2 regions of the Rhodoferax sp. RT5P35 genome follow, and region 1 is predicted to be linked to the other one. Evidence: riboswitches for the same ligand, from Rfam matches in the RefSeq annotation. Region 1 holds a riboswitch; the other holds the start of a gene.
The links. Region 1 has a riboswitch for glycine ahead of AC097L_RS18780 (D-amino acid dehydrogenase). Riboswitches for the same ligand answer to the same signal wherever they lie in the genome.

Region 1 (9,098 bases):
TTTGATATGGCCCACACGCTGGACCACTTCCAGCACATGGGCCTGGTCCTGCGGTTTGCACCACAACAGGGTATGGCTGGCACCCAGCACATCGTCAGGTAACAGGCCAAACTGGCGCAGCCCGGCATCGTTGATGTCGGCAATCGGATAGCCCGGCGCGTTGCGCGAGACCGTCATGGCCAGCGGCGAGGCATGGAAAAACGCCTTGAACTTGGCCTCGGTGTAGCGCAGCGCCTGTTCGGCCCGCAAACGCTCGTTCAGCTCTTGCTGCAAGTCGGCGTTTTGGGCATCGCGCTGGGCGATCAGTCCACCCAATGCCTCGCGCATGCTGTCCAGGCCCTGCGCCAGCAGGCCGATTTCATCGTGGCGGTGCCAGGCCAGCGGCTGGTCCAGTTCCCCGCGTGCCAGCCGCACGGTGGCCATCTGGAGCCGGTACAAGGGATGCACTACGCGCCGCTCGACGAGCCAAAACACCAGCAAAAACGAGATTCCCACCTGCACCAGCAAGGCCAGGCCGAGTGGAGTGAATTCGATCCACAGCTGGCGAATGATGCGGTCGGTGCTGAGTCCGACGCGGACCCGGCCAATGCGCTTGCTGTCCACCACAATGTCGCTCTGCTGGCTCAGCACCAGGCCTTTGCGGCTCAGCTGCTCATTGCCGGACACAAAGGGGTTGCCAAACTCGTCCTCCACCTCCACCTCCACCACATCTGGATTGCGCATCACCGCATCCATCAGCTGCTTGGCCACCGCCTTGTCCACGTTCCAGATCGGCATGGCCAGTGCACTCGAGAGCAATTGGGTGTACTGCGACAAGGGCTCGTGGATGCGCAGTTCCAGCTCCCGGTCGTAGCGTTGTTTCAGCACCAGGCTGCCCATGACCAGGGCAGGCAGCAGAATCCCCAGCGCTACGCCCAGGGTCATGATCTGCCGCAGCGATAGCCTAGGCACGCCGTCCCTCGCCGCTTACGGCATGCAACCCCACAGAGCGCATAAGATTTACTTGGTACGCCACAGTTGGATATTGGCCTCGACCATTTTCTTCATCACGCCTTGCTTGGCTAGGGTGTACATGGCTTTGGCCAGGGCCGCCCGCATCGCGCTGGTGTTACAAGGGGATTTGTAGGACATGGTCAGGTACAGACTCTCGTTGCTGACCGACGGGTTAGCCGGCACCAGCCCGGGAATGGAAAATTTGGCAATATAAGCCAAGCCAGGGTCCTCTTCGTACACCAGATAGTCCACCCGGCCCAGTTGCAAAATTTTGAAGGCCTGCTCCAGGCTGGGCACGGTGTTGATCTTCAGGTTCTTTTTGGCGTAACGGTCAAAGTCCTCGCCAAAGCTGTTGTTGATGACGGTCATGCCCGACAGGTTTTTCAGATCCGACCACTGCCGATACTTCAGCGGAGCCTCTTGCCGCCCCCAGATCACCGAGCGGGTTTCGCGAAACGCCGGGTAGATGTAGTCCATGTAGTCCAGGCGCTCGACCGTGAAAAACGCCCCCGCTATCAGGTCAATGCGCCCCAGCCGGGCTTCTTCCTGCACCCGGGCCCACGAGCCTACGTAGCGCACCTCAATGGGGATGCCGATTTGTTTGGCCACCATTTGCACCAGATCGGCATTGGCCCCCACCAGGCGGCCCACATCGGCGGCATCGCGCCACAGGTAAGGGGGGTATTCGGGGTTACCCGTGGCAACCAGTTGCTTGCAGGGTTCGGCCGCCCACGCCGTGCTGCCCACGCAAGCCAGTACAACCGCCCGGAAAACCGGGTGGTGCAGCAGGCTGCTGATGGAACAAGGGAACCGCATGAACGTCCTTCTAGCCCGCAGGGTGTGAACAACCGATGGTTGAAGAATGGATGAAAGCAAGCCGTCGCGGCGAGAAACGCAAAACGCTCCACACCATGTAACGGACTGTATCCTTTTCAAGCCCCTCATATGCCCGCAAGAGCCCAAAATAATGCCAAAAACCCCGCATTTGCCAGACCAGACTCTACTTTACGCAGGAATGGGCGGCCATACCCTTACAGAAACTTACGGGGCAGTGGAACTGCCCACCATGGCAGCCACCATATCGGCCGTGACCGCCGACAGCGTCAGACCCAAATGCCCGTGCCCGGTGTTGTAGAACACGCCGGGCCGCTTGCCCGGCCCCACCCGCGGCATCAGGTTGGGCATCATGGGGCGCAGCCCGGCCCAGGGCACCACGTTCTCAGTCCGCACGCCGGGGAAACACTGCTGCACCCATTCCACCAGCGGGCGGATGCGGTCGGCCCGGATGTCGCGGTTGTAGCCGTTGAATTCGGCCGTGCCCGCCACCCGAAAACGCCCCAGCCCCAGGCGGCTGCTGACCAGCTTGGTTTCATCGTCCAGCAGGCTGACCATCGGGGCCGATGCCTGGCTGTGCGCGTCGTCCAGGTTCACGGTGATGGAATAGCCCTTGACCGGGTAGATGTTGACCCGGTCGCCCAACTGGGCGGCAATATCGCGACTGGCCGTACCCGCGCAGACCACCACGCCGTCGAACACGCTGGTGTGGATATCAGCACCGTCTTGCGCGGTAATGGTTACGGCCTGGCCATCGCTTTTGACGGTCTGGATGGCATGGCCGTAGCGGGTTTGCACGCCCAGGCGCTCGGCAGCCGCTGCGATGCCGGTGCTGAACTTGTGGATGTCGCCGGTGGTGTCGCTCTCGGTAAAGTAGCCGCCGTAGTAGTCGCCCGCCAGCGTGGGCTCAATCGCGCGCATCTCTTGCGGTGTCACGGCGCGGCGGTCCAGCCCGCCCTGAGCCAGCAGCTTGGAGACCTTGCCTGCGTGTACAAAGTTACCCTTGTCGCGGTAGATGTGCAGGATGCCTTCACGCTTATGGTCAAAGTCCAGGCCCTCCTCGGCCGCCCAGGCATCCAGGTGCTGGCGAGCGGCCATCGCCAGGCGGGTAGTTTCGATGGTGTTTTTTTCGTACTGCGGGATGGCGGCAATGAACTCGGCAAACCAGGCCATCTTGTGCCAGCTGGGCTTAGGGTTGACCAGCAGCGGCGCATCGCTACGCAGCATCCACTTCACACCCTTGAGCACCGTGGACCAGTGGTTCCACACCTCGGCGTTGGACACCGAAAACTGCCCGCCATTGGCAAACGAGGTTTCCATGGCCGCATAGCGGTGTTTTTCGAACAAGGTAACGGCATAACCGCGTTTAGCCAAAGCGTAGGCCGTGGTTACGCCCGTGATTCCACCGCCAATAACAGCAAAGTTTTTCATGATGAGACTTCCAAAACGTCAACAGGGGGATAGCAACAAACGTGCGCGGCTATCGCCCCCTCTGTTTTGGACCTGAGAGATTCACGGCTGGCATATTGCCAGTCCGCTTGCTCCTGCGGTGAGCCAGGTGACGAACCCAGCTACTCTTCAGAGAAATGTGACTCACCCCCAGGCTGCAGTGCTGCGCATCTTTCGCCAACCCCCTTGCAGGGGGCAGCACCTGCAGCCTGGCAAAGCCAGTTCTGCGGTGTTTCTGGAAAGTGCACGACCTACCCTTAACCGGCGGTGACTCGAATAGATACCGGTCCTTTTGCCTGAAAGTTTCCGGGGGCGGTTGCTCCTTCGGCGCTGATTTCTTGCGTGAAAGCAAGGGGAGCAGTCTCTCCCGGTATCTCGTGAGATTATCGCACCGGTATCACAGCACCTTCACCGCACGGCCAATGAACTGGATTGGGCCGGTGGGTTTATTGAGGGGTGAGCCGTTCACCGGCTCCAGGGTCAGCTCAAACAGCTGGTTGGGCTGCAGCGGCGGCAGCTTGTCCAGCGGGATGGTGATGGTTTGCCCCGGCTTGACCAGGCCTAGCGACACCGGGCCGTTCCAGCCCTCGCCCTTGGTCCAGAACTGCAGGGATTTCTCGGCGGGTACGGCCACCGGACCCAGCGCCGTCAGGCTGAGTTGCCGGGTGTCGCTGGCCTGGATGACCCAGCCGGGTGCCTTGTCTTGCGGCGCGACCAGCACCACCATGTACTGCGGCCCGACGGGTAGCACACCCTGGCGGGTCACCAACACCGAGGCCAGGATGGCGGCGGTGGCAAAACCGGCACCGGCCAGGCCGCGCCACAGGCCCAGCCGGTCCCACCACGGCGGGCTGGCTGGCAAGATGGCGGCTCGGCTCGGGGCCGCGGCGTGGGCCACGCTGCGGTCAATGCGCTGCCACAGTGCCTCGGACGGCTCTACCGGCTCGGCCAGAACGGCCAGCGGCAGCAACTGCTCTTGCCAGCGCTGCACGGCGGCCTGCAAAGCGGCATCGGTGGGCAGGCGCTGTTCCACCCAGCGGCGGCGGGTGGCCGAAAGCGTGCCCAGCACGTATTCGGCGGCCAGGTCGTCGGGCGATAGAGGTTCTTGCTGCGCGCTCATGCCATGCACTCCCGCAAGTTACCCATGCTGCGTTTGATCCAGGCTTTGACGGTGCCCAAGGGCGTTTGGGTGCGCTCGGCAATCTCGCCGTGCGAGCATCCATCCACATAGGCGTACAGGATGCAGTTGCGCCGCGCAGGCTCCAGCCGGGCCAGGCAGTCGTTGAGTTTGCCCAGGCTCATGTTCAGCTCAAAAGCATCCGTCACCTGGCTGTGCGCATCCATAGAACTTTGCGCATCCAGGGCTTCGGCGGTTTCTTCATCCACCGACACTTCACGGGCACCATTGCGTACGGCATTCAGTGCCAAATTACGCACCACGCTGAAGATCCAGCCCCGGCCCGTTCCGCGCTGGGCATCGAAACTGCGGGCTTGGGTCCAGATGTTCATAAAAGCGTCGTGCACCACATCTTCCGCCTGTTGGCGCTGGCGCACGATGCGCAGCGCCACACCCAGCAAGTGGCGGCTTTCTTGCCGGTAAATATCGTGCAGTGCCTGGCGGTCACCGCGGGCGCAGCCCTGGAGGGCGCGCTCGTAGTTGAAGTCTTCGGGAGTAGTCGTCACAGGCGGATCCATCGAAAGGAGTTACGTCCCTCGATGGTAGCCGCCGAAACCAGCTCTACTGTTTAGACAGCCTTCCAGAAAATGTAGTCGGCCTGGTACTTCACGATTTCTTTGGCGCCTTTGTTGGCCGGGCTGCAGGCGCTGGCCGGTGCCACACCGCCCTGGGTGGCTACGCGCTGGATGTGCGTCACACCCGCCATCGCGCCCATGCCCATGGCGGGGTTGGCCTTGACCAGCTGGTAGGGTAGGTTGCCGGTACCGGCGGGGGCTACGGCGAGTTGGGTGGCGGTAATTTTGGAGCCGTCCATGGATTCCCAGGTGGCGGGCGGGCCGTAGTACTTGCCGATTTGTTTGCCGCTGCGGTCGTTCAGAGCGGCGGTGGGGCCTACAAACACCCACTCGGTCATGCCGGGGGCGTTGGCCTTGTCGCGGCATTCGTAAGTGATCTCGCCCACGCCTACGGTTTCCAGGGCCACCTTGTTGCCCATGGGCACCTTGACGGCCTCGGGCAGGCTGTCCTGGCTGAACATGGGCTTGGCCGGGGCCATAGAGCCGCAGGCACTCAGCACAGCGGCAGCGGAAACAACAGCAAGAAGCGAAAGAGGTTTGATCGACATGAAAGTACTCCAAAAAAGGTTTAGCGGATAAGGACAACAGACAGCTCTTTTTTGCGCTGCTACAGGTACTACCCGCCAGACCCGGTTTTGGATGCACTTCCACAAAAATATTTCGATACGTCGCCCATAAACGTACAAAAATAGCTATCAATTAAATAGCTACTAGCCTAGCATCTGCATGCGCCATCGGCACTTTTTGTATAAATTCACCAGTCTGGGCTGGGGTGCTGTGCGGCGGCCCAGAAGGCTTCAAAGTCCGCGCTGGAGACCGGGCGCGAGAACAAATAGCCTTGCCCATAGTCACAGCCCGCAGCGGCCAGCAGATCGCGCTGCTGTGGGGTTTCCACGCCTTCGGCAATCACTTGCATGCCCAGCTCATGCGCCATCACGATCATCGCCTTGCACAAAGCCATCTCAGTAGATGCCGGAATCAGGTACCGCACAAACGACTGGTCGATCTTGATGAAGTCGATATCGAACTTTTGCAGATACGACAACGAGGAATAGCCGGTGCCAAAGTCGTCCAGCGACACCTGGATACCACCGTCGGCCAGCTCCATCAGATGGTCGGTAACCCGGGCGCTGGTGTCCAGCAGCAGGCCTTCAGTGATCTCCACCACAATGCCCGAGCCGGGCAGGCCCATCGCCTGCAGCTGCTGCGCCCATGGCAGATGGCCACCGCTGTCATGGTGGAACTGCACCGGCGATTTGTTGACGCTGATCTGGAAGTCGGGATGCAGGTTTTTGCGCCAGAGCTGCACCTGCCGCGCCGCTTGCTGGAACACCCATTCGCCGATGTCGACGATAAGCCCGCTGGACTCGGCAATCGGGATGAATTCGGCTGGGCTGACGAGTCCGCGCGTCGGGTGCTGCCAGCGAATCAGCGCTTCGGCCTTGTGCACCCGACCCGTGGCCAGTTCAACGATGGGCTGGTAGACCAACCGGAATTGTTGCTCTTGCAGGCCGGAGCGCAGGTCGTTGGCCAAACGGACCCGGGTTTGCGCGGCTTCCTGCAAGGCCGGGGTAAAAAAGCTGAAACGGTTACGGCCCGCGCCTTTGGCCACGTACAGCGCCTGGTCGGCATTCTTGAACAGGTCTTCGATGTCCTTGGCATCCAGCGGGTACAGGGTGATACCAATGCTGGCCGACACAAACACCTGCTCGTTGCCGAGCTGGAACACCTGCTCCATGGCCCGCAGAATCTTTTGCAGGGTGGGCTCCAGGCGGTGGACATCGGTGACCTCGGTCAGAATCACCGTGAATTCGTCGCCGCCCATGCGGGCCACCGTGTCGGCTTCGCGCACACAGGCCTGGATGCGCCGGGCCGCCTCCATCAGCAGCAGGTCGCCGTTGCCATGGCCCAGGGTGTCGTTAACCTCTTTAAAGTGGTCCAGGTCGATGAACAAGATGGCCAGTTGCTGCGTATCGCGTTTGCAGCGCTTGACCTCTTGCTCCAGCCGGTCGCGCAGCATGCGCCGGTTCGGCAGACCGGTCAGGGTGTCAAAAAACGCCTGCTGGCGGATCAGCGCCTCAGAGGCTTTGCGATCGGTGATATCGGTGTGCGTTCCGATCATCCGCAAGGGCCGCCCCTGCGCATCGCGGTGGATGACCATGCCCCGGCTCAACACCCATTTCCAGCTGCCGTCTTTGCAACGCACCCGGTGTTCGTTGGCGTAGGTGCTGGTGATGCCAGCAAAGTGCGCATCGCGGTCGCGGTCCATCTGGGCCATATCGTCAGGGTGGGTTCGCTGGTCCAGTTCGGTTGGCAAATCCGGGATTTCTCCCTCTGCAAACCCATACATCTCGACCAGGCGTTTGGATAGGTATTCCACCCCGCTCTCGATGTGCCAGTCCCACACGCCGTCGCCGGTGCTCTCCAGCGCCAGCTTCCAACGGTTTTCGGTCTCCAGCAGCGCTATCTGGGCCTGTTTGCGCTCGGTAATGTTTTGCAACACCAAGATACGCGACACCAGTTGCCCCTGGTCCCACACCGAGGTGTCCATGGCATGCACCCAGATCGGCTCACCACGGAAAGTGACCGCCTCGAGTTCGAAATCATGCAATGTCGGCGGCTTGACGTGGTCGGCATACGCGGCACGGATTTTGGCCATGGAGGTTGGCGTAAATACCCGCTCGGCCGTGCCCATCGCCGTGGTCGGCGTGTATTCCTCGGGCGAGGTTTGAAAAATCCGGTACACACCTTCGGTCCAGAACACCCGGTCATGGATGCTATCCACCTCCCACCCCCCGACCTGCGCCAGCGACTGCATGGCCATCAGCAGCAGGTCCAGCCGCTTACGATCCGCCTGGACCTGCACATAGTCAGACACATCGGCAAAGGTGCGCACCATGCCGCCGTCGGGCAGCACCTTGCTTTTGACCTCAAGGGTTCGACCATCCGGGGTGTCGCGCAAAAAATGCTCAGGCAGCGGGGCTCTACCACCGGTCAGCACATAGGCGCGGGCACTCTCTTCTACCCATTTCGCCTTTGGGCCGAAGTCACCGCGCTTGAACTGCACACTGCTGATACGCGCTAGCGAGGGGCGTTCCGCCAGAAAGCTCTCTGGCAAGCGGAGCATTTCGCAGACCCGCTGGTTGAACGAGATCAGGCGCATCTCGGCATTGAAAACAAAAATGCCCTGGCTGATGCTGGCGGTGGTGGTTTGCAGCAGCCGGGTTTGCTCCAGCAACTGGGCATGGGAGGCGCGCAATTCGGCCTCGGCCTGTTTGCGCGCGCTGATGTCGGTGTGGGTGCCGATCATCCGCAAGGGAGTGCCGTCGGCAGCCCGGCTGACCACCATGCCGCAGGACACAATCCAGACCCAGTGCCCGTCCTTGTGGCGCATGCGTAAATCCATGCTGTAGCTGGGTGCCGAACCATTCAGGTAGGCGGCTACCGCCACCTGCATCGGGGCGATGTCGTCCGGGTGTACACGGCTGGCGAACTCTTCAAAGCCTGGGGCCAGTTCACCCCTGGCAAAGCCCAGCATTTCGTCCCACCGCGGGGAATAGGTTTGGCTGCCAGTGCACAGATCCCAATCCCACACGCCCACGCCCGAGCCTTCCAGAGCCAATTTCCAGGGGTTGTTTGCGTCGCCACGCTCTGGCGCACGGGTCCAGTCCTGCGGCGCAGGCGCGAGAGATGGGTCAGGGCGGTCGTTCAAAGTGGTGGGCAAAAAGCTTGCAGTGCCAGATTCTAAAACCTAGGGGGGGTATACAGACCATGTACGCACGCTAAAACAGGATGTGTGTTTGTCGGGGCTATTTGTACAGCCGGGGGGCACCCGTGCACAGCGTATTCCAAATTCCGGTTTATCAGAACTAAATATCCTCATTTATCTGCTTTTTCATAGGCTCTGGATTCACTAGTATTGCGGGTATATCAATCCGTTATCACTGGAGAAACCATGAAAAAATTACTGTCTGTATTGGCCGTGGTCGTCACGCTGGGTCTGTCCATGACCGCGTTCGACGCAGAAGCCGCCAGGCGCATGGGCGCAGGCAAATCCCTGGGTATGCAGC
Region 2 (9,098 bases), on a different contig from region 1:
ATCGAAGAATGCATCCAGGGCGCGCAACGCGGCGGCGTGGGCTTGGTGAGCTATTTCCGCAAGGAAGGCCGGGCCCTGGGCGAAGTCACCAAATTCCTGGTCTACAACGCCCGCAAACGCCAGGTCGGTGGCGACACCGCCGACCAGTATTTCAACCGAACCGAATGCGTGGCGGGCGTGCAGGACATGCGCTTCCAGGAACTTATGCCCGACGTGCTGAACTGGCTGGGCATTCGCAAAATTCACCGCCTTGTGTCGATGAGCAATATGAAATATGACGCCATCACCCGCGCCGGTATCGAGGTGGTGCAGCGGGTGAATATTCCCGACCACATGATCCCCGCCGATGCCCAGGTGGAAATGGACGCGAAAATGGCGGCCGGTTACTTCACCCCCGGCGCAGTGCCGGATGCCGAAGAACTCAAAAAGGCCAAAGGCCGTGGATTGACTGAATGACTATGGATTTGATAGCTACCCGCGCAGATGCAATAAGCGCTAGCACCCTATTACGCTCTACAAAAGCGGTGCGCGCACGGGCCCAGGGTCTACTGGCGCGCGCCCGTGCGGGCGACTCAAAGTACTTCACGGTGGTGGATGCCGCCCTGGCTCCCACCGCGCAACTGGTGGCCGAGGTCACGCGCAAAAATTACCCGAGCCTGGAGATCCCGTACCACAGCCGCTGGCGGCATTTCGAGGCGGGTGGGGTCAACCGCACCGACCAGATGACCGAAGAACTCGGCAAGGTGTCCGTGGCCAAACGCGCCCGTGCACAGATCGACCTGGCCATCGTCAGCGTGCTGCTGGACGCAGGCGCGGGACCCGACTGGAGCTACACCGACCCGCGCACGGGGCAAAAACTCAGCCGTTCCGAAGGCCTGGGCGTGGCCAGCTTCAACGCCTTCACCAAAGGCCTGTTTTCCAGCAAACCCACCCAGCCCTGCCAGGCCGACGCGCTGGGATTGCAAGCCCTTACCTCCCGCCAGTTGGGCGATGCCTTCCAGGTCGGCGTAGAGAACCCGCTGGTGGGGTTGGAAGGCCGCGCAGCCCTGTTGCGCCGCCTGGGCGAGGTCATTGCAAGCCAGCCCGAAGTGTTTGGCGGCGCGGGCGGGCTGTGCCGTCCGGGCCGTTTGTTCGACCACCTGGTGCCCACCGATACCGACGAACCCACCGTAGCGGCACACGACATTCTTGGGGCACTTTTAAGCACGCTGTCGCCCATCTGGCCTGCACAGAATGCTATTCAAACGGACGATGGCGGTGAAATTGCACTCGGCGACTGCTGGCGGCACAGCGCGGTGCCGGGCGAGGGCGCGTCCGCGGGCTGGATGCCCTTTCACAAGCTGTCTCAGTGGCTCACCTATTCGCTGCTGGAGCCGCTGGAATGGGCGGATGTGACCGTCACCGGCCTGGACGCACTGACAGGCCTGCCCGAGTACCGCAATGGCGGCCTGCTGCTGGACGGCGGCGTGCTGGTGCTGAAAAACCCGGCCCTGGCCACCCAAGTACAAACTGCGGGCGACGAATGCATCGTCGAATGGCGCGCCCTGACGGTCGCTCTGCTGGACGAACTGGCCCCGCTGGTCCGCACCGAGCTAGGCCTCACTGCCGCGCAAATGCCCCTGGCCTGCGTGTTGGAGGGCGGCACCTGGGCGGCAGGCCGCGTGCTGGCCCAGCGCTTGCGGGGTGGCACCCCACCCATGAATATCGCCAGCGATGGCACTGTGTTTTGACACACCCCCAGGCTGCGTGCACTGCGTGTCACTCTCGCCAACCCCCTTGCAGGGGGCGATACCAGCAGCCTGGCGGAGCCAATTCTGCGGTATCTCTGGAATGGGCAGGCCCGTAGCGTAGCGATCACACTGAGAAAATGAATTCTTCACTTTTGCAAAGCACACCATGAGCAACGTCCACCTGATCAACCACCCCTTGGTACAACACAAGCTGACCCTGATGCGCCGCAAGGATGCCAGCACCAACACCTTCCGCCGCCTGCTCAACGAGCTGAGTTCGCTGATGGCCTACGAGGTCACGCGCGACATGGCGATGCAGGATGTGGAGATCGAAACCCCGCTGGAGACCATGACCGCCCGCGTGATTGACGGCAAAAAGCTGGTGTTTGTGTCCATTCTGCGCGCGGGTAACGGCATTCTGGAGGGCATGCTCAGCGTGGTACCGGGCGCGCGCGTGGGCCATGTGGGCCTGTACCGCGACCCCAAGACACTGACGGCGGTAGAGTACTACTTCAAAATGCCCAAGGACATGCATGAACGCGATGTGGTGATCGTCGACCCGATGCTGGCCACCGGCAACTCGGCCATCGCTGCGGTGGAGCGGCTCAAGGAGCTGAACCCCAAATCCATAAAATTTGTGTGTTTGCTCACCTGCCCAGAAGGCGTGGCCGCGTTGCAAGCCGCGCACCCCGACGTGGCGATCTACACCGCCGCCATCGACCGCCAGCTCAACAGCCACGGCTACATCGTGCCGGGCCTGGGCGATGCGGGCGACCGCATTTTTGGCACCCAATAAGCCTCTAGCCCATATTCTACCTACACTAGCCGCTATATTAAAGAGAGTGCCCTGGTCCAGGCGGGTCTTGGCCCTCTACCCCGTAGCCGCCAGTGGGTTGCGGGTCGGCCACGCTGAGCCAACGCACCGCATTGCGGCCACCGTGTTTGGCGGCATAGAGGGCTTTGTCCACGGTATCCAGCAGGAGCGCATCGCTGCAGGCGACACCACCCGCGCAGGTAGCGGCACCCAGGCTGGTGGTGATGTGCTTATCAACCTGTGAGCCGACATGTTCGATGTGCAATGCCGACACCGCCTTGCGCACATTTTCGGCAATGCGGTTGGCCCCGACACGGTCGCAAGACGGCAGGATGATGATGAATTCTTCGCCACCGTAGCGCGCAAACACATCCGACAACCGGTTCAACTGCGACTGCACCGCGCCCACAATCGCCTGCAGCACCCGGTCTCCCGCCGGGTGGCCGTAGGTATCGTTGTATGTTTTGAAGTAATCCACATCCAGCATTACCAGCGACAGCGGGGTCTTGTGGCGCTGGGCGCGGCTCAGTTCGGCGGCCAGCTTCTGGTCGAAATACTTGCGGTTGTAGATGCCGGTCAGGCCATCAATCACTGCCTCGCGGGAAAGCTTTTCAGAACGTGACTGCAGCAGCCGCTCACGCTTCACGAAGCTGCTGGTGTCGGTGATCTGCAACATCACCAAAAACGCGTCCGCACCGCCGCTGTCATAGCGCACGGGCACCAGAGTCAGCGACTGTGGCATGCGTTGCTGCGGGCCAATAGCGACGTCTTCGGGGCGCAGGTACAAGGGCAAGGGCGTACGGTGCAGCACATTGGACAAAACGACCGGCAGCTTGTAGGCCAGTACATTTTTCAGGGCGCTGATGAAAGACAGCGACAGGCCGTTGGCGAACACCGACTGCAGCGTGCAGCCCAGTGCCGCCGGGGCAGTAATACCGCTGTGGCGCACCACCCAGGCGTTCCACAGCAGCACTTCACCACGCGGGTTGAGCACAATCAAACCGCTGCCCAGTGCGTCCACCATTTCGGACCATGGCAACAGCGACCCTACAGAGCTGGCGGACATCCAGGCTGGCGACGGATTCAAATGCGCGCCAAAAATGCATCCAGGGAGGCAACCAGCCCCTCTAGCGAGCTGGCGCTGAGCAAAAACACCAGGTAGCCTTGGGTATCGCGCTTTTCGATGGTCAGGTCAATATGCAGCACCAACACCATAGGCTGGGTCTCGTCGGACATCAGCTTGCCAATCACCGTGTCGGCACCGTCCACCGAATAATCGGGCAAGGTGCTGCTCAGGTCGATGCTGAGCATGTCGGCAATGGCCGATAAACAGGCGTTCAGAATCACATTGCCCAGCTCGCACATAGCCTCGTGCTCAAACTCCACCAGATCTTCGACGCTGACCTGCGAACCCAGCATTTCCTGCACAATTTCCAGCGCTTTTTCTTCGCGAAATAGCAGGGTGGCCTCCAGGCTGAAGGGACCGCCAAATTTTTGCCGCACAGCACCAAGGCGCCCGCCCCGCAGCGACAGCGTTTCGGCGTTGACATCGGTACGGTCGAAAAACTGGATGCGCGGCACCGACAAAAGCACTTCGTCACCAACGATTTCACTCAGGCTGGCCGCAGCCTGGCCGGCGCCGACGTTGAACACCTCGGTCAACGCATCCAGTTGCAGCTCAGACAGATTGATCACAGCAGACTTTCAAAAAAAGTGAGCGCCTCGGTCACGCTTTTATCGCTCACGGGTTTGGCCACAAACTTCACGCCCAGCTCCGCCGCACGCGTCTTCTGGCTTTCCTGGATGTTGGCCGAAAACAGGGCCAACCGCAACGTGGGACGCTGGCGTTTGAGGTGCTCGGCTGCATCGGTACCCAGCATGCCGGGCATATTGATGTCCATGGTGCAGTAATCGAACATCTGGGTGGCCGCCAGGGCCAGGGCCTCGTCGCCGCTGGCCGCCTCCACCAGGGTCCAGGTGGGGCGCTTGGCCAGCACCAGCGTGCGGATCATCATGCGCGAAACCCGGCTGTCGTCGACGATCAAAAGGGTAGTGGAGGGGGTCTCGTTGGTAGCAGTGGTGGTGGTCATGTTGGGGCAGGCTCTAGGGGCATGAAAATGATTGTCGCGCTAAGTCGCGGCCATGTGTCAGGATGTTACCAATCCATAGCGCGCTGCCAGCACCAGACGTGTAAAAATTATTTGCGTTTGCGCCCTCCTCCATCCCACTCTATTACGCTAGTCCTATGCTCGACCTCCTCGTTACCCACGCCACTTTGCCCGATGGCCGCACCGGCATGTCGATTGCCGTGCAAAACGGCCGCATCACCGAAGTCGCCGCGGGCCTGTTGGCACCCGCGCACCAGACCCTCGATGCGCAGGGCCTGCTGGTCAGCCCACCGTTTGTTGATGCGCACTTTCACATGGATGCCACGCTGAGCTACGGCTTGCCGCGCGTCAACCAGAGCGGCACCTTGCTCGAAGGCATTGCACTCTGGGGCGAGCTGAAGCCCGACCTGACCCAGGAAGCCCTGGTCCAGCGCGCCCTGGCCTACTGCGACTGGGCGGTGGGCAAGGGCCTGCTGGCCATCCGCAGCCACGTGGATATTTGCGACCCGCGACTGCTGGCGGTAGAGGCGCTGCTGGAAGTGAAACACCAGGTTGCGCCGTACCTGGACCTGCAGCTGGTGGCTTTTCCACAAGACGGTGCCCTGCGCGACCCGCTGGCCATGGACAAGCTGAAACGCGCACTCGACATGGGCGTGGACGTGGTAGGCGGTATCCCACACTTCGAGCGCACCATGGCCGATGGGGCCTTGAGCGTGAAACTGCTGTGCGAGCTGGCCGCAGAACAGGGCAAGCTGGTGGACATGCACTGCGACGAGTCCGACGACCCGATGTCGCGCCACATCGAAACCCTGACTTTCGAGGCCCAGCGCCTGGGCCTGCAGGGCCGCGTTACCGGCTCGCACCTTACTTCCATGCACAGCATGGACAACTATTACGTCTCCAAGCTGCTGCCGCTGATGGCCGAGGCGCAGATCCATGTGGTCAGCAACCCGCTGATCAACATCACCCTGCAAGGCCGGGGCGACAGCTACCCCAAGCGCCGCGGCATGACCCGCGTGCCCGAAATGATGGCCCACGGCCTGACCGTCGCCCTGGGCCAGGACTGCGTGATGGACCCCTGGTACAGCCTGGGCAGCGGCGACATGCTGGAAGTAGCCAGCATGGGCCTGCACGTGGCCCAGATGACCAGCCAGGCCGCGATGCGCCAGTGCTTTGATGCCGTCACTGTCAACCCGGCGAAGATTTTGCAGCTGGAAGGCTACGGCCTGGAGGCCGGTTGCTGGGCCGACTTTGTGCTGCTGCAAGCCCAGGACCCGGTGGAAGCCATCCGCCTGCGCGCCACCCGGCTGCAGGTCTACAAGCGCGGCAAGCTGCTGGCGCAAACCCCGGCCGCCACGGCCAAGCTGGACCTGCCCGGACGACCTTCGCAGACCGATTGGCTGCTGCGCTAACCGCCATGGTTAGAATCTAGCCTGTCAGGAGAGAGTTCTTCCAGCAAGAACCGCCGAAGGCGCAGGACCCCGCTACGTGGGTCTGAACGCTCAGGCAAAAGGACTGACAAGCGCTTTAACAAGCGTCTCCCCCTGGAGAGAAACCCGCCCTGGAGCGGGTTCACCGAAGGCGCAACCCGCAGTCGGCCTGCACCACCGCAAGGCCTGCCCGGCGAATCGCTCAGGTAAAGCGGACAGAGGGGGCCACACATGGTTTTTTGTAACCGTGATTTTCTGTGTGCCCTCTGAAAGAACCGCAATGTCCGATTTGCCCACACCACACCTGTTGACACCGCTCAACGCTCTGCATCTTGAACTGGGTGCACGCATGGTGCCCTTCGCCGGTTACAGCATGCCGGTGCAGTACCCGGCAGGTTTGATGGCCGAGCACCACCACACCCGCACGGCGGCGGGTCTGTTCGATGTGTCCCACATGGGCCAGTTGCGTCTGGTCGGCCCGGACGCGGCGGCGGCTTTTGAAACCTTGGTTCCGGTCGATGTGATCGATCTGCCGGTGGGCAAGCAGCGCTATGGCCTGCTGTTGAACGACGACGGCGGCATCCTCGACGACCTGATGTTCTTCAAGCGCGCCGACGACATCTTCGTGATCGTCAACGGGGCCTGCAAAGCGGCCGATATCGCCCACATCCAAGAAAAAATTGGCCAGCGCTGCCAGGTCATCCCCCTACCAGAACTGGCATTGCTGGCGCTGCAAGGCCCCCAGGCGGTGGACGCCCTCTCGCGCCTCGCACCCGGCGTAGAAAAGCTGGTCTTCATGACCGGCGGCCACTTCGATGTGGCGGGCATCCCCTGCTTTTTGACGCGCAGCGGCTACACGGGCGAAGACGGGTTTGAAATCTCGGTCCACAGCAGCCAGGCCGAAGCTCTGGCCCGCGCGTTGCTGGCCCAGCCCGAAGTCAAGCCCATCGGCCTGGGCGCCCGCAATTCGCTGCGCCTGGAAGCCGGGCTGTGCCTGTATGGCAACGACCTGGACACCACCACCACACCGGTCGAAGCAGGCCTGAACTGGGCCATCCAGAAAGTGCGGCGTACCGGTGGTGCGCGTGAGGGTGGATTTCCAGGTGCTACAAAAATACTAGCGAAACTCACACGCGGCACTAGCGCTACCGCTCGAAAACGTGTTGGACTCGTGGCCCTGGAGCGCATCCCCGTGCGCGAACACACCGCCCTGCAAGACACGGCGGGCAACGCCATCGGCGAAGTCACCAGCGGCCTGCTCGGCCCCACCGTGGACAAGCCGATTGCCATGGCCTACGTGGCCCCGGAATTCAGTGCCATCGGCACCCGCATCAATGCCGTGGTGCGAGGCAAAATCGTGCCGATGGAAGTCGTATCCATGCCTTTCACACCCAACCGCTACTTTCGCGGCTAATCCCATTTTTTACAGGAGCAACCCCATGAGCATCCACTACACCGAAGACCACGAATGGCTGAATATAGAGGGCGATATCGCCACCGTCGGTATTACCACCCATGCGCAAGACGCGCTGGGTGACGTGGTGTTTGTCGACCTGCCCGCGGTGGGCGCCAGCTTTGCCCAAAAAGACGTGGCCGGCGTGGTCGAGTCGGTGAAAGCCGCTGCCGACGTGTACATGCCCGTGTCCGGCGAAATCATTGAAGTCAACGAAGAGCTGCGCGCCGACCCGGCTTTGGCCAACACCGACCCGCAGGGTGCTGGCTGGTTCTTCAAGGTCAAGCTGTCGGACGCATCGCAAATCGCCGCTTTGTTAGACGAAGCGGCCTACACCGCCTTTAGCGCCTAAATTCACCCTCACCCCAACCCTCTTCCCTGCACGGTAGAGGGACTAAAACCAACGCCTCGCCATGACGACCTCCCTGCACGAACTCGAAAACTCCGCCGAATTCATCGCCCGCCATATCGGTATCGATGCCACCGATGAGGCCCTGATGTTGGAGGTGATTGGCTCCAGTTCGCGCCGGGACCTGATTGACGGTATCGTGCCGCGCTCGATTGCGCGCAGCACGCCCATGGTGCTGCCCGCGCCCGTGACCGAAGCAGCAGCGCTGGCCGAGCTCAAGGCCATCGCGGCCAAGAACAAGGTGTTCAAAAGCTTTATCGGCCAGGGCTACTACAGCACCCACACGCCCGGTGTGATCCTGCGCAACATCCTGGAAAACCCCGCCTGGTACACGGCGTACACGCCCTACCAGGCCGAAATCTCGCAAGGCCGCATGGAGGCGCTGATCAACTTCCAGACCATGGTCTGCGACCTGACCGGCATGCCTATCGCCAACGCCTCCATGCTGGACGAAGCCACCGCGGCGGCCGAAGCCATGACCCTGGCCAAACGCAGCGTGAAAGCGAAGAGCAATGTCTTCCTCGTGGCGGGCGACTGCCATCCGCAGACGATTGAAGTGATCCAGACCCGCGCCAAGCCCCTGGGCATCGAGGTCAAGGTCAGCACCGCGCTGGAAACCCTGCCACAGCTCATGGCCAGCGGCGACTTCTTCGGCGTGCTGGCCCAGTACCCGGCCACCAATGGCATGCTGCACGACCTGCGCCCGCTGGTGGGCGTGGCCCATGCCTGCGGTGCAGCGGTATGTGTTGCCGCCGACCTGCTGGCGCTGACCCTGCTGGTGCCGCCCGGCGAGTGGGATGCCGACATCGTCATAGGCAGTACCCAGCGCTTTGGCGTGGCCATGGGCAACGGTGGTCCGCACGCGGCCTACATGGCCTGCCGCGATGCCTTCAAGCGCTCCCTGCCCGGCCGCCTGGTGGGGGTAAGCGTGGATGCCCACGGCAACCCGGCCTACCGCCTGGCGCTGCAAACCCGCGAGCAGCACATCCGCCGCGAAAAAGCCACCTCCAACATCTGCACCGCCCAGGTGCTGCCCGCCGTGCTGGCCAGCATGTATGCGGTCTACCACGGCCCGCAGGGCCTGACCCGCATCGCCCAGCGCGTGGCCCGCTTCACCGCCATCCTGGCGCGCGGCCTGCAGCAAATGGGCTACG

Region 2: another riboswitch for glycine. It lies ahead of gcvT (glycine cleavage system aminomethyltransferase GcvT); the one in region 1 lies ahead of AC097L_RS18780 (D-amino acid dehydrogenase).

The regions. Positions count from the first base shown of each region.
Region 1 covers NZ_JBWMAX010000013.1:41,733-50,830, reverse strand. Annotated here, with positions in the region: gene AC097L_RS18790 (EAL domain-containing protein) at 1-951, opposite strand, end outside; gene AC097L_RS18785 (substrate-binding periplasmic protein) at 1,000-1,809, opposite strand; gene AC097L_RS18780 (D-amino acid dehydrogenase) at 2,035-3,258, opposite strand; glycine riboswitch at 3,310-3,419, opposite strand; glycine riboswitch at 3,551-3,656, opposite strand; gene AC097L_RS18775 (anti-sigma factor) at 3,674-4,396, opposite strand; gene AC097L_RS18770 (sigma-70 family RNA polymerase sigma factor) at 4,393-4,971, opposite strand; gene AC097L_RS18765 (DUF3455 domain-containing protein) at 5,022-5,576, opposite strand; gene AC097L_RS18760 (EAL domain-containing protein) at 5,783-8,740, opposite strand; gene AC097L_RS18755 (Tim44 domain-containing protein) at 8,984-9,098, shown strand, end outside.
Region 2 covers NZ_JBWMAX010000001.1:421,927-431,024, reverse strand. Annotated here, with positions in the region: gene AC097L_RS01895 (GTP cyclohydrolase II) at 1-456, shown strand, start outside; gene AC097L_RS01890 (URC4/urg3 family protein) at 453-1,730, shown strand; gene upp (uracil phosphoribosyltransferase) at 1,897-2,526, shown strand; gene AC097L_RS01880 (GGDEF domain-containing protein) at 2,564-3,583, opposite strand; gene AC097L_RS01875 (chemotaxis protein CheC) at 3,628-4,239, opposite strand; gene AC097L_RS01870 (response regulator transcription factor) at 4,236-4,634, opposite strand; gene AC097L_RS01865 (amidohydrolase family protein) at 4,790-6,064, shown strand; glycine riboswitch at 6,080-6,180, shown strand; glycine riboswitch at 6,187-6,311, shown strand; gene gcvT (glycine cleavage system aminomethyltransferase GcvT) at 6,363-7,496, shown strand; gene gcvH (glycine cleavage system protein GcvH) at 7,522-7,887, shown strand; gene gcvP (aminomethyl-transferring glycine dehydrogenase) at 7,949-9,098, shown strand, end outside.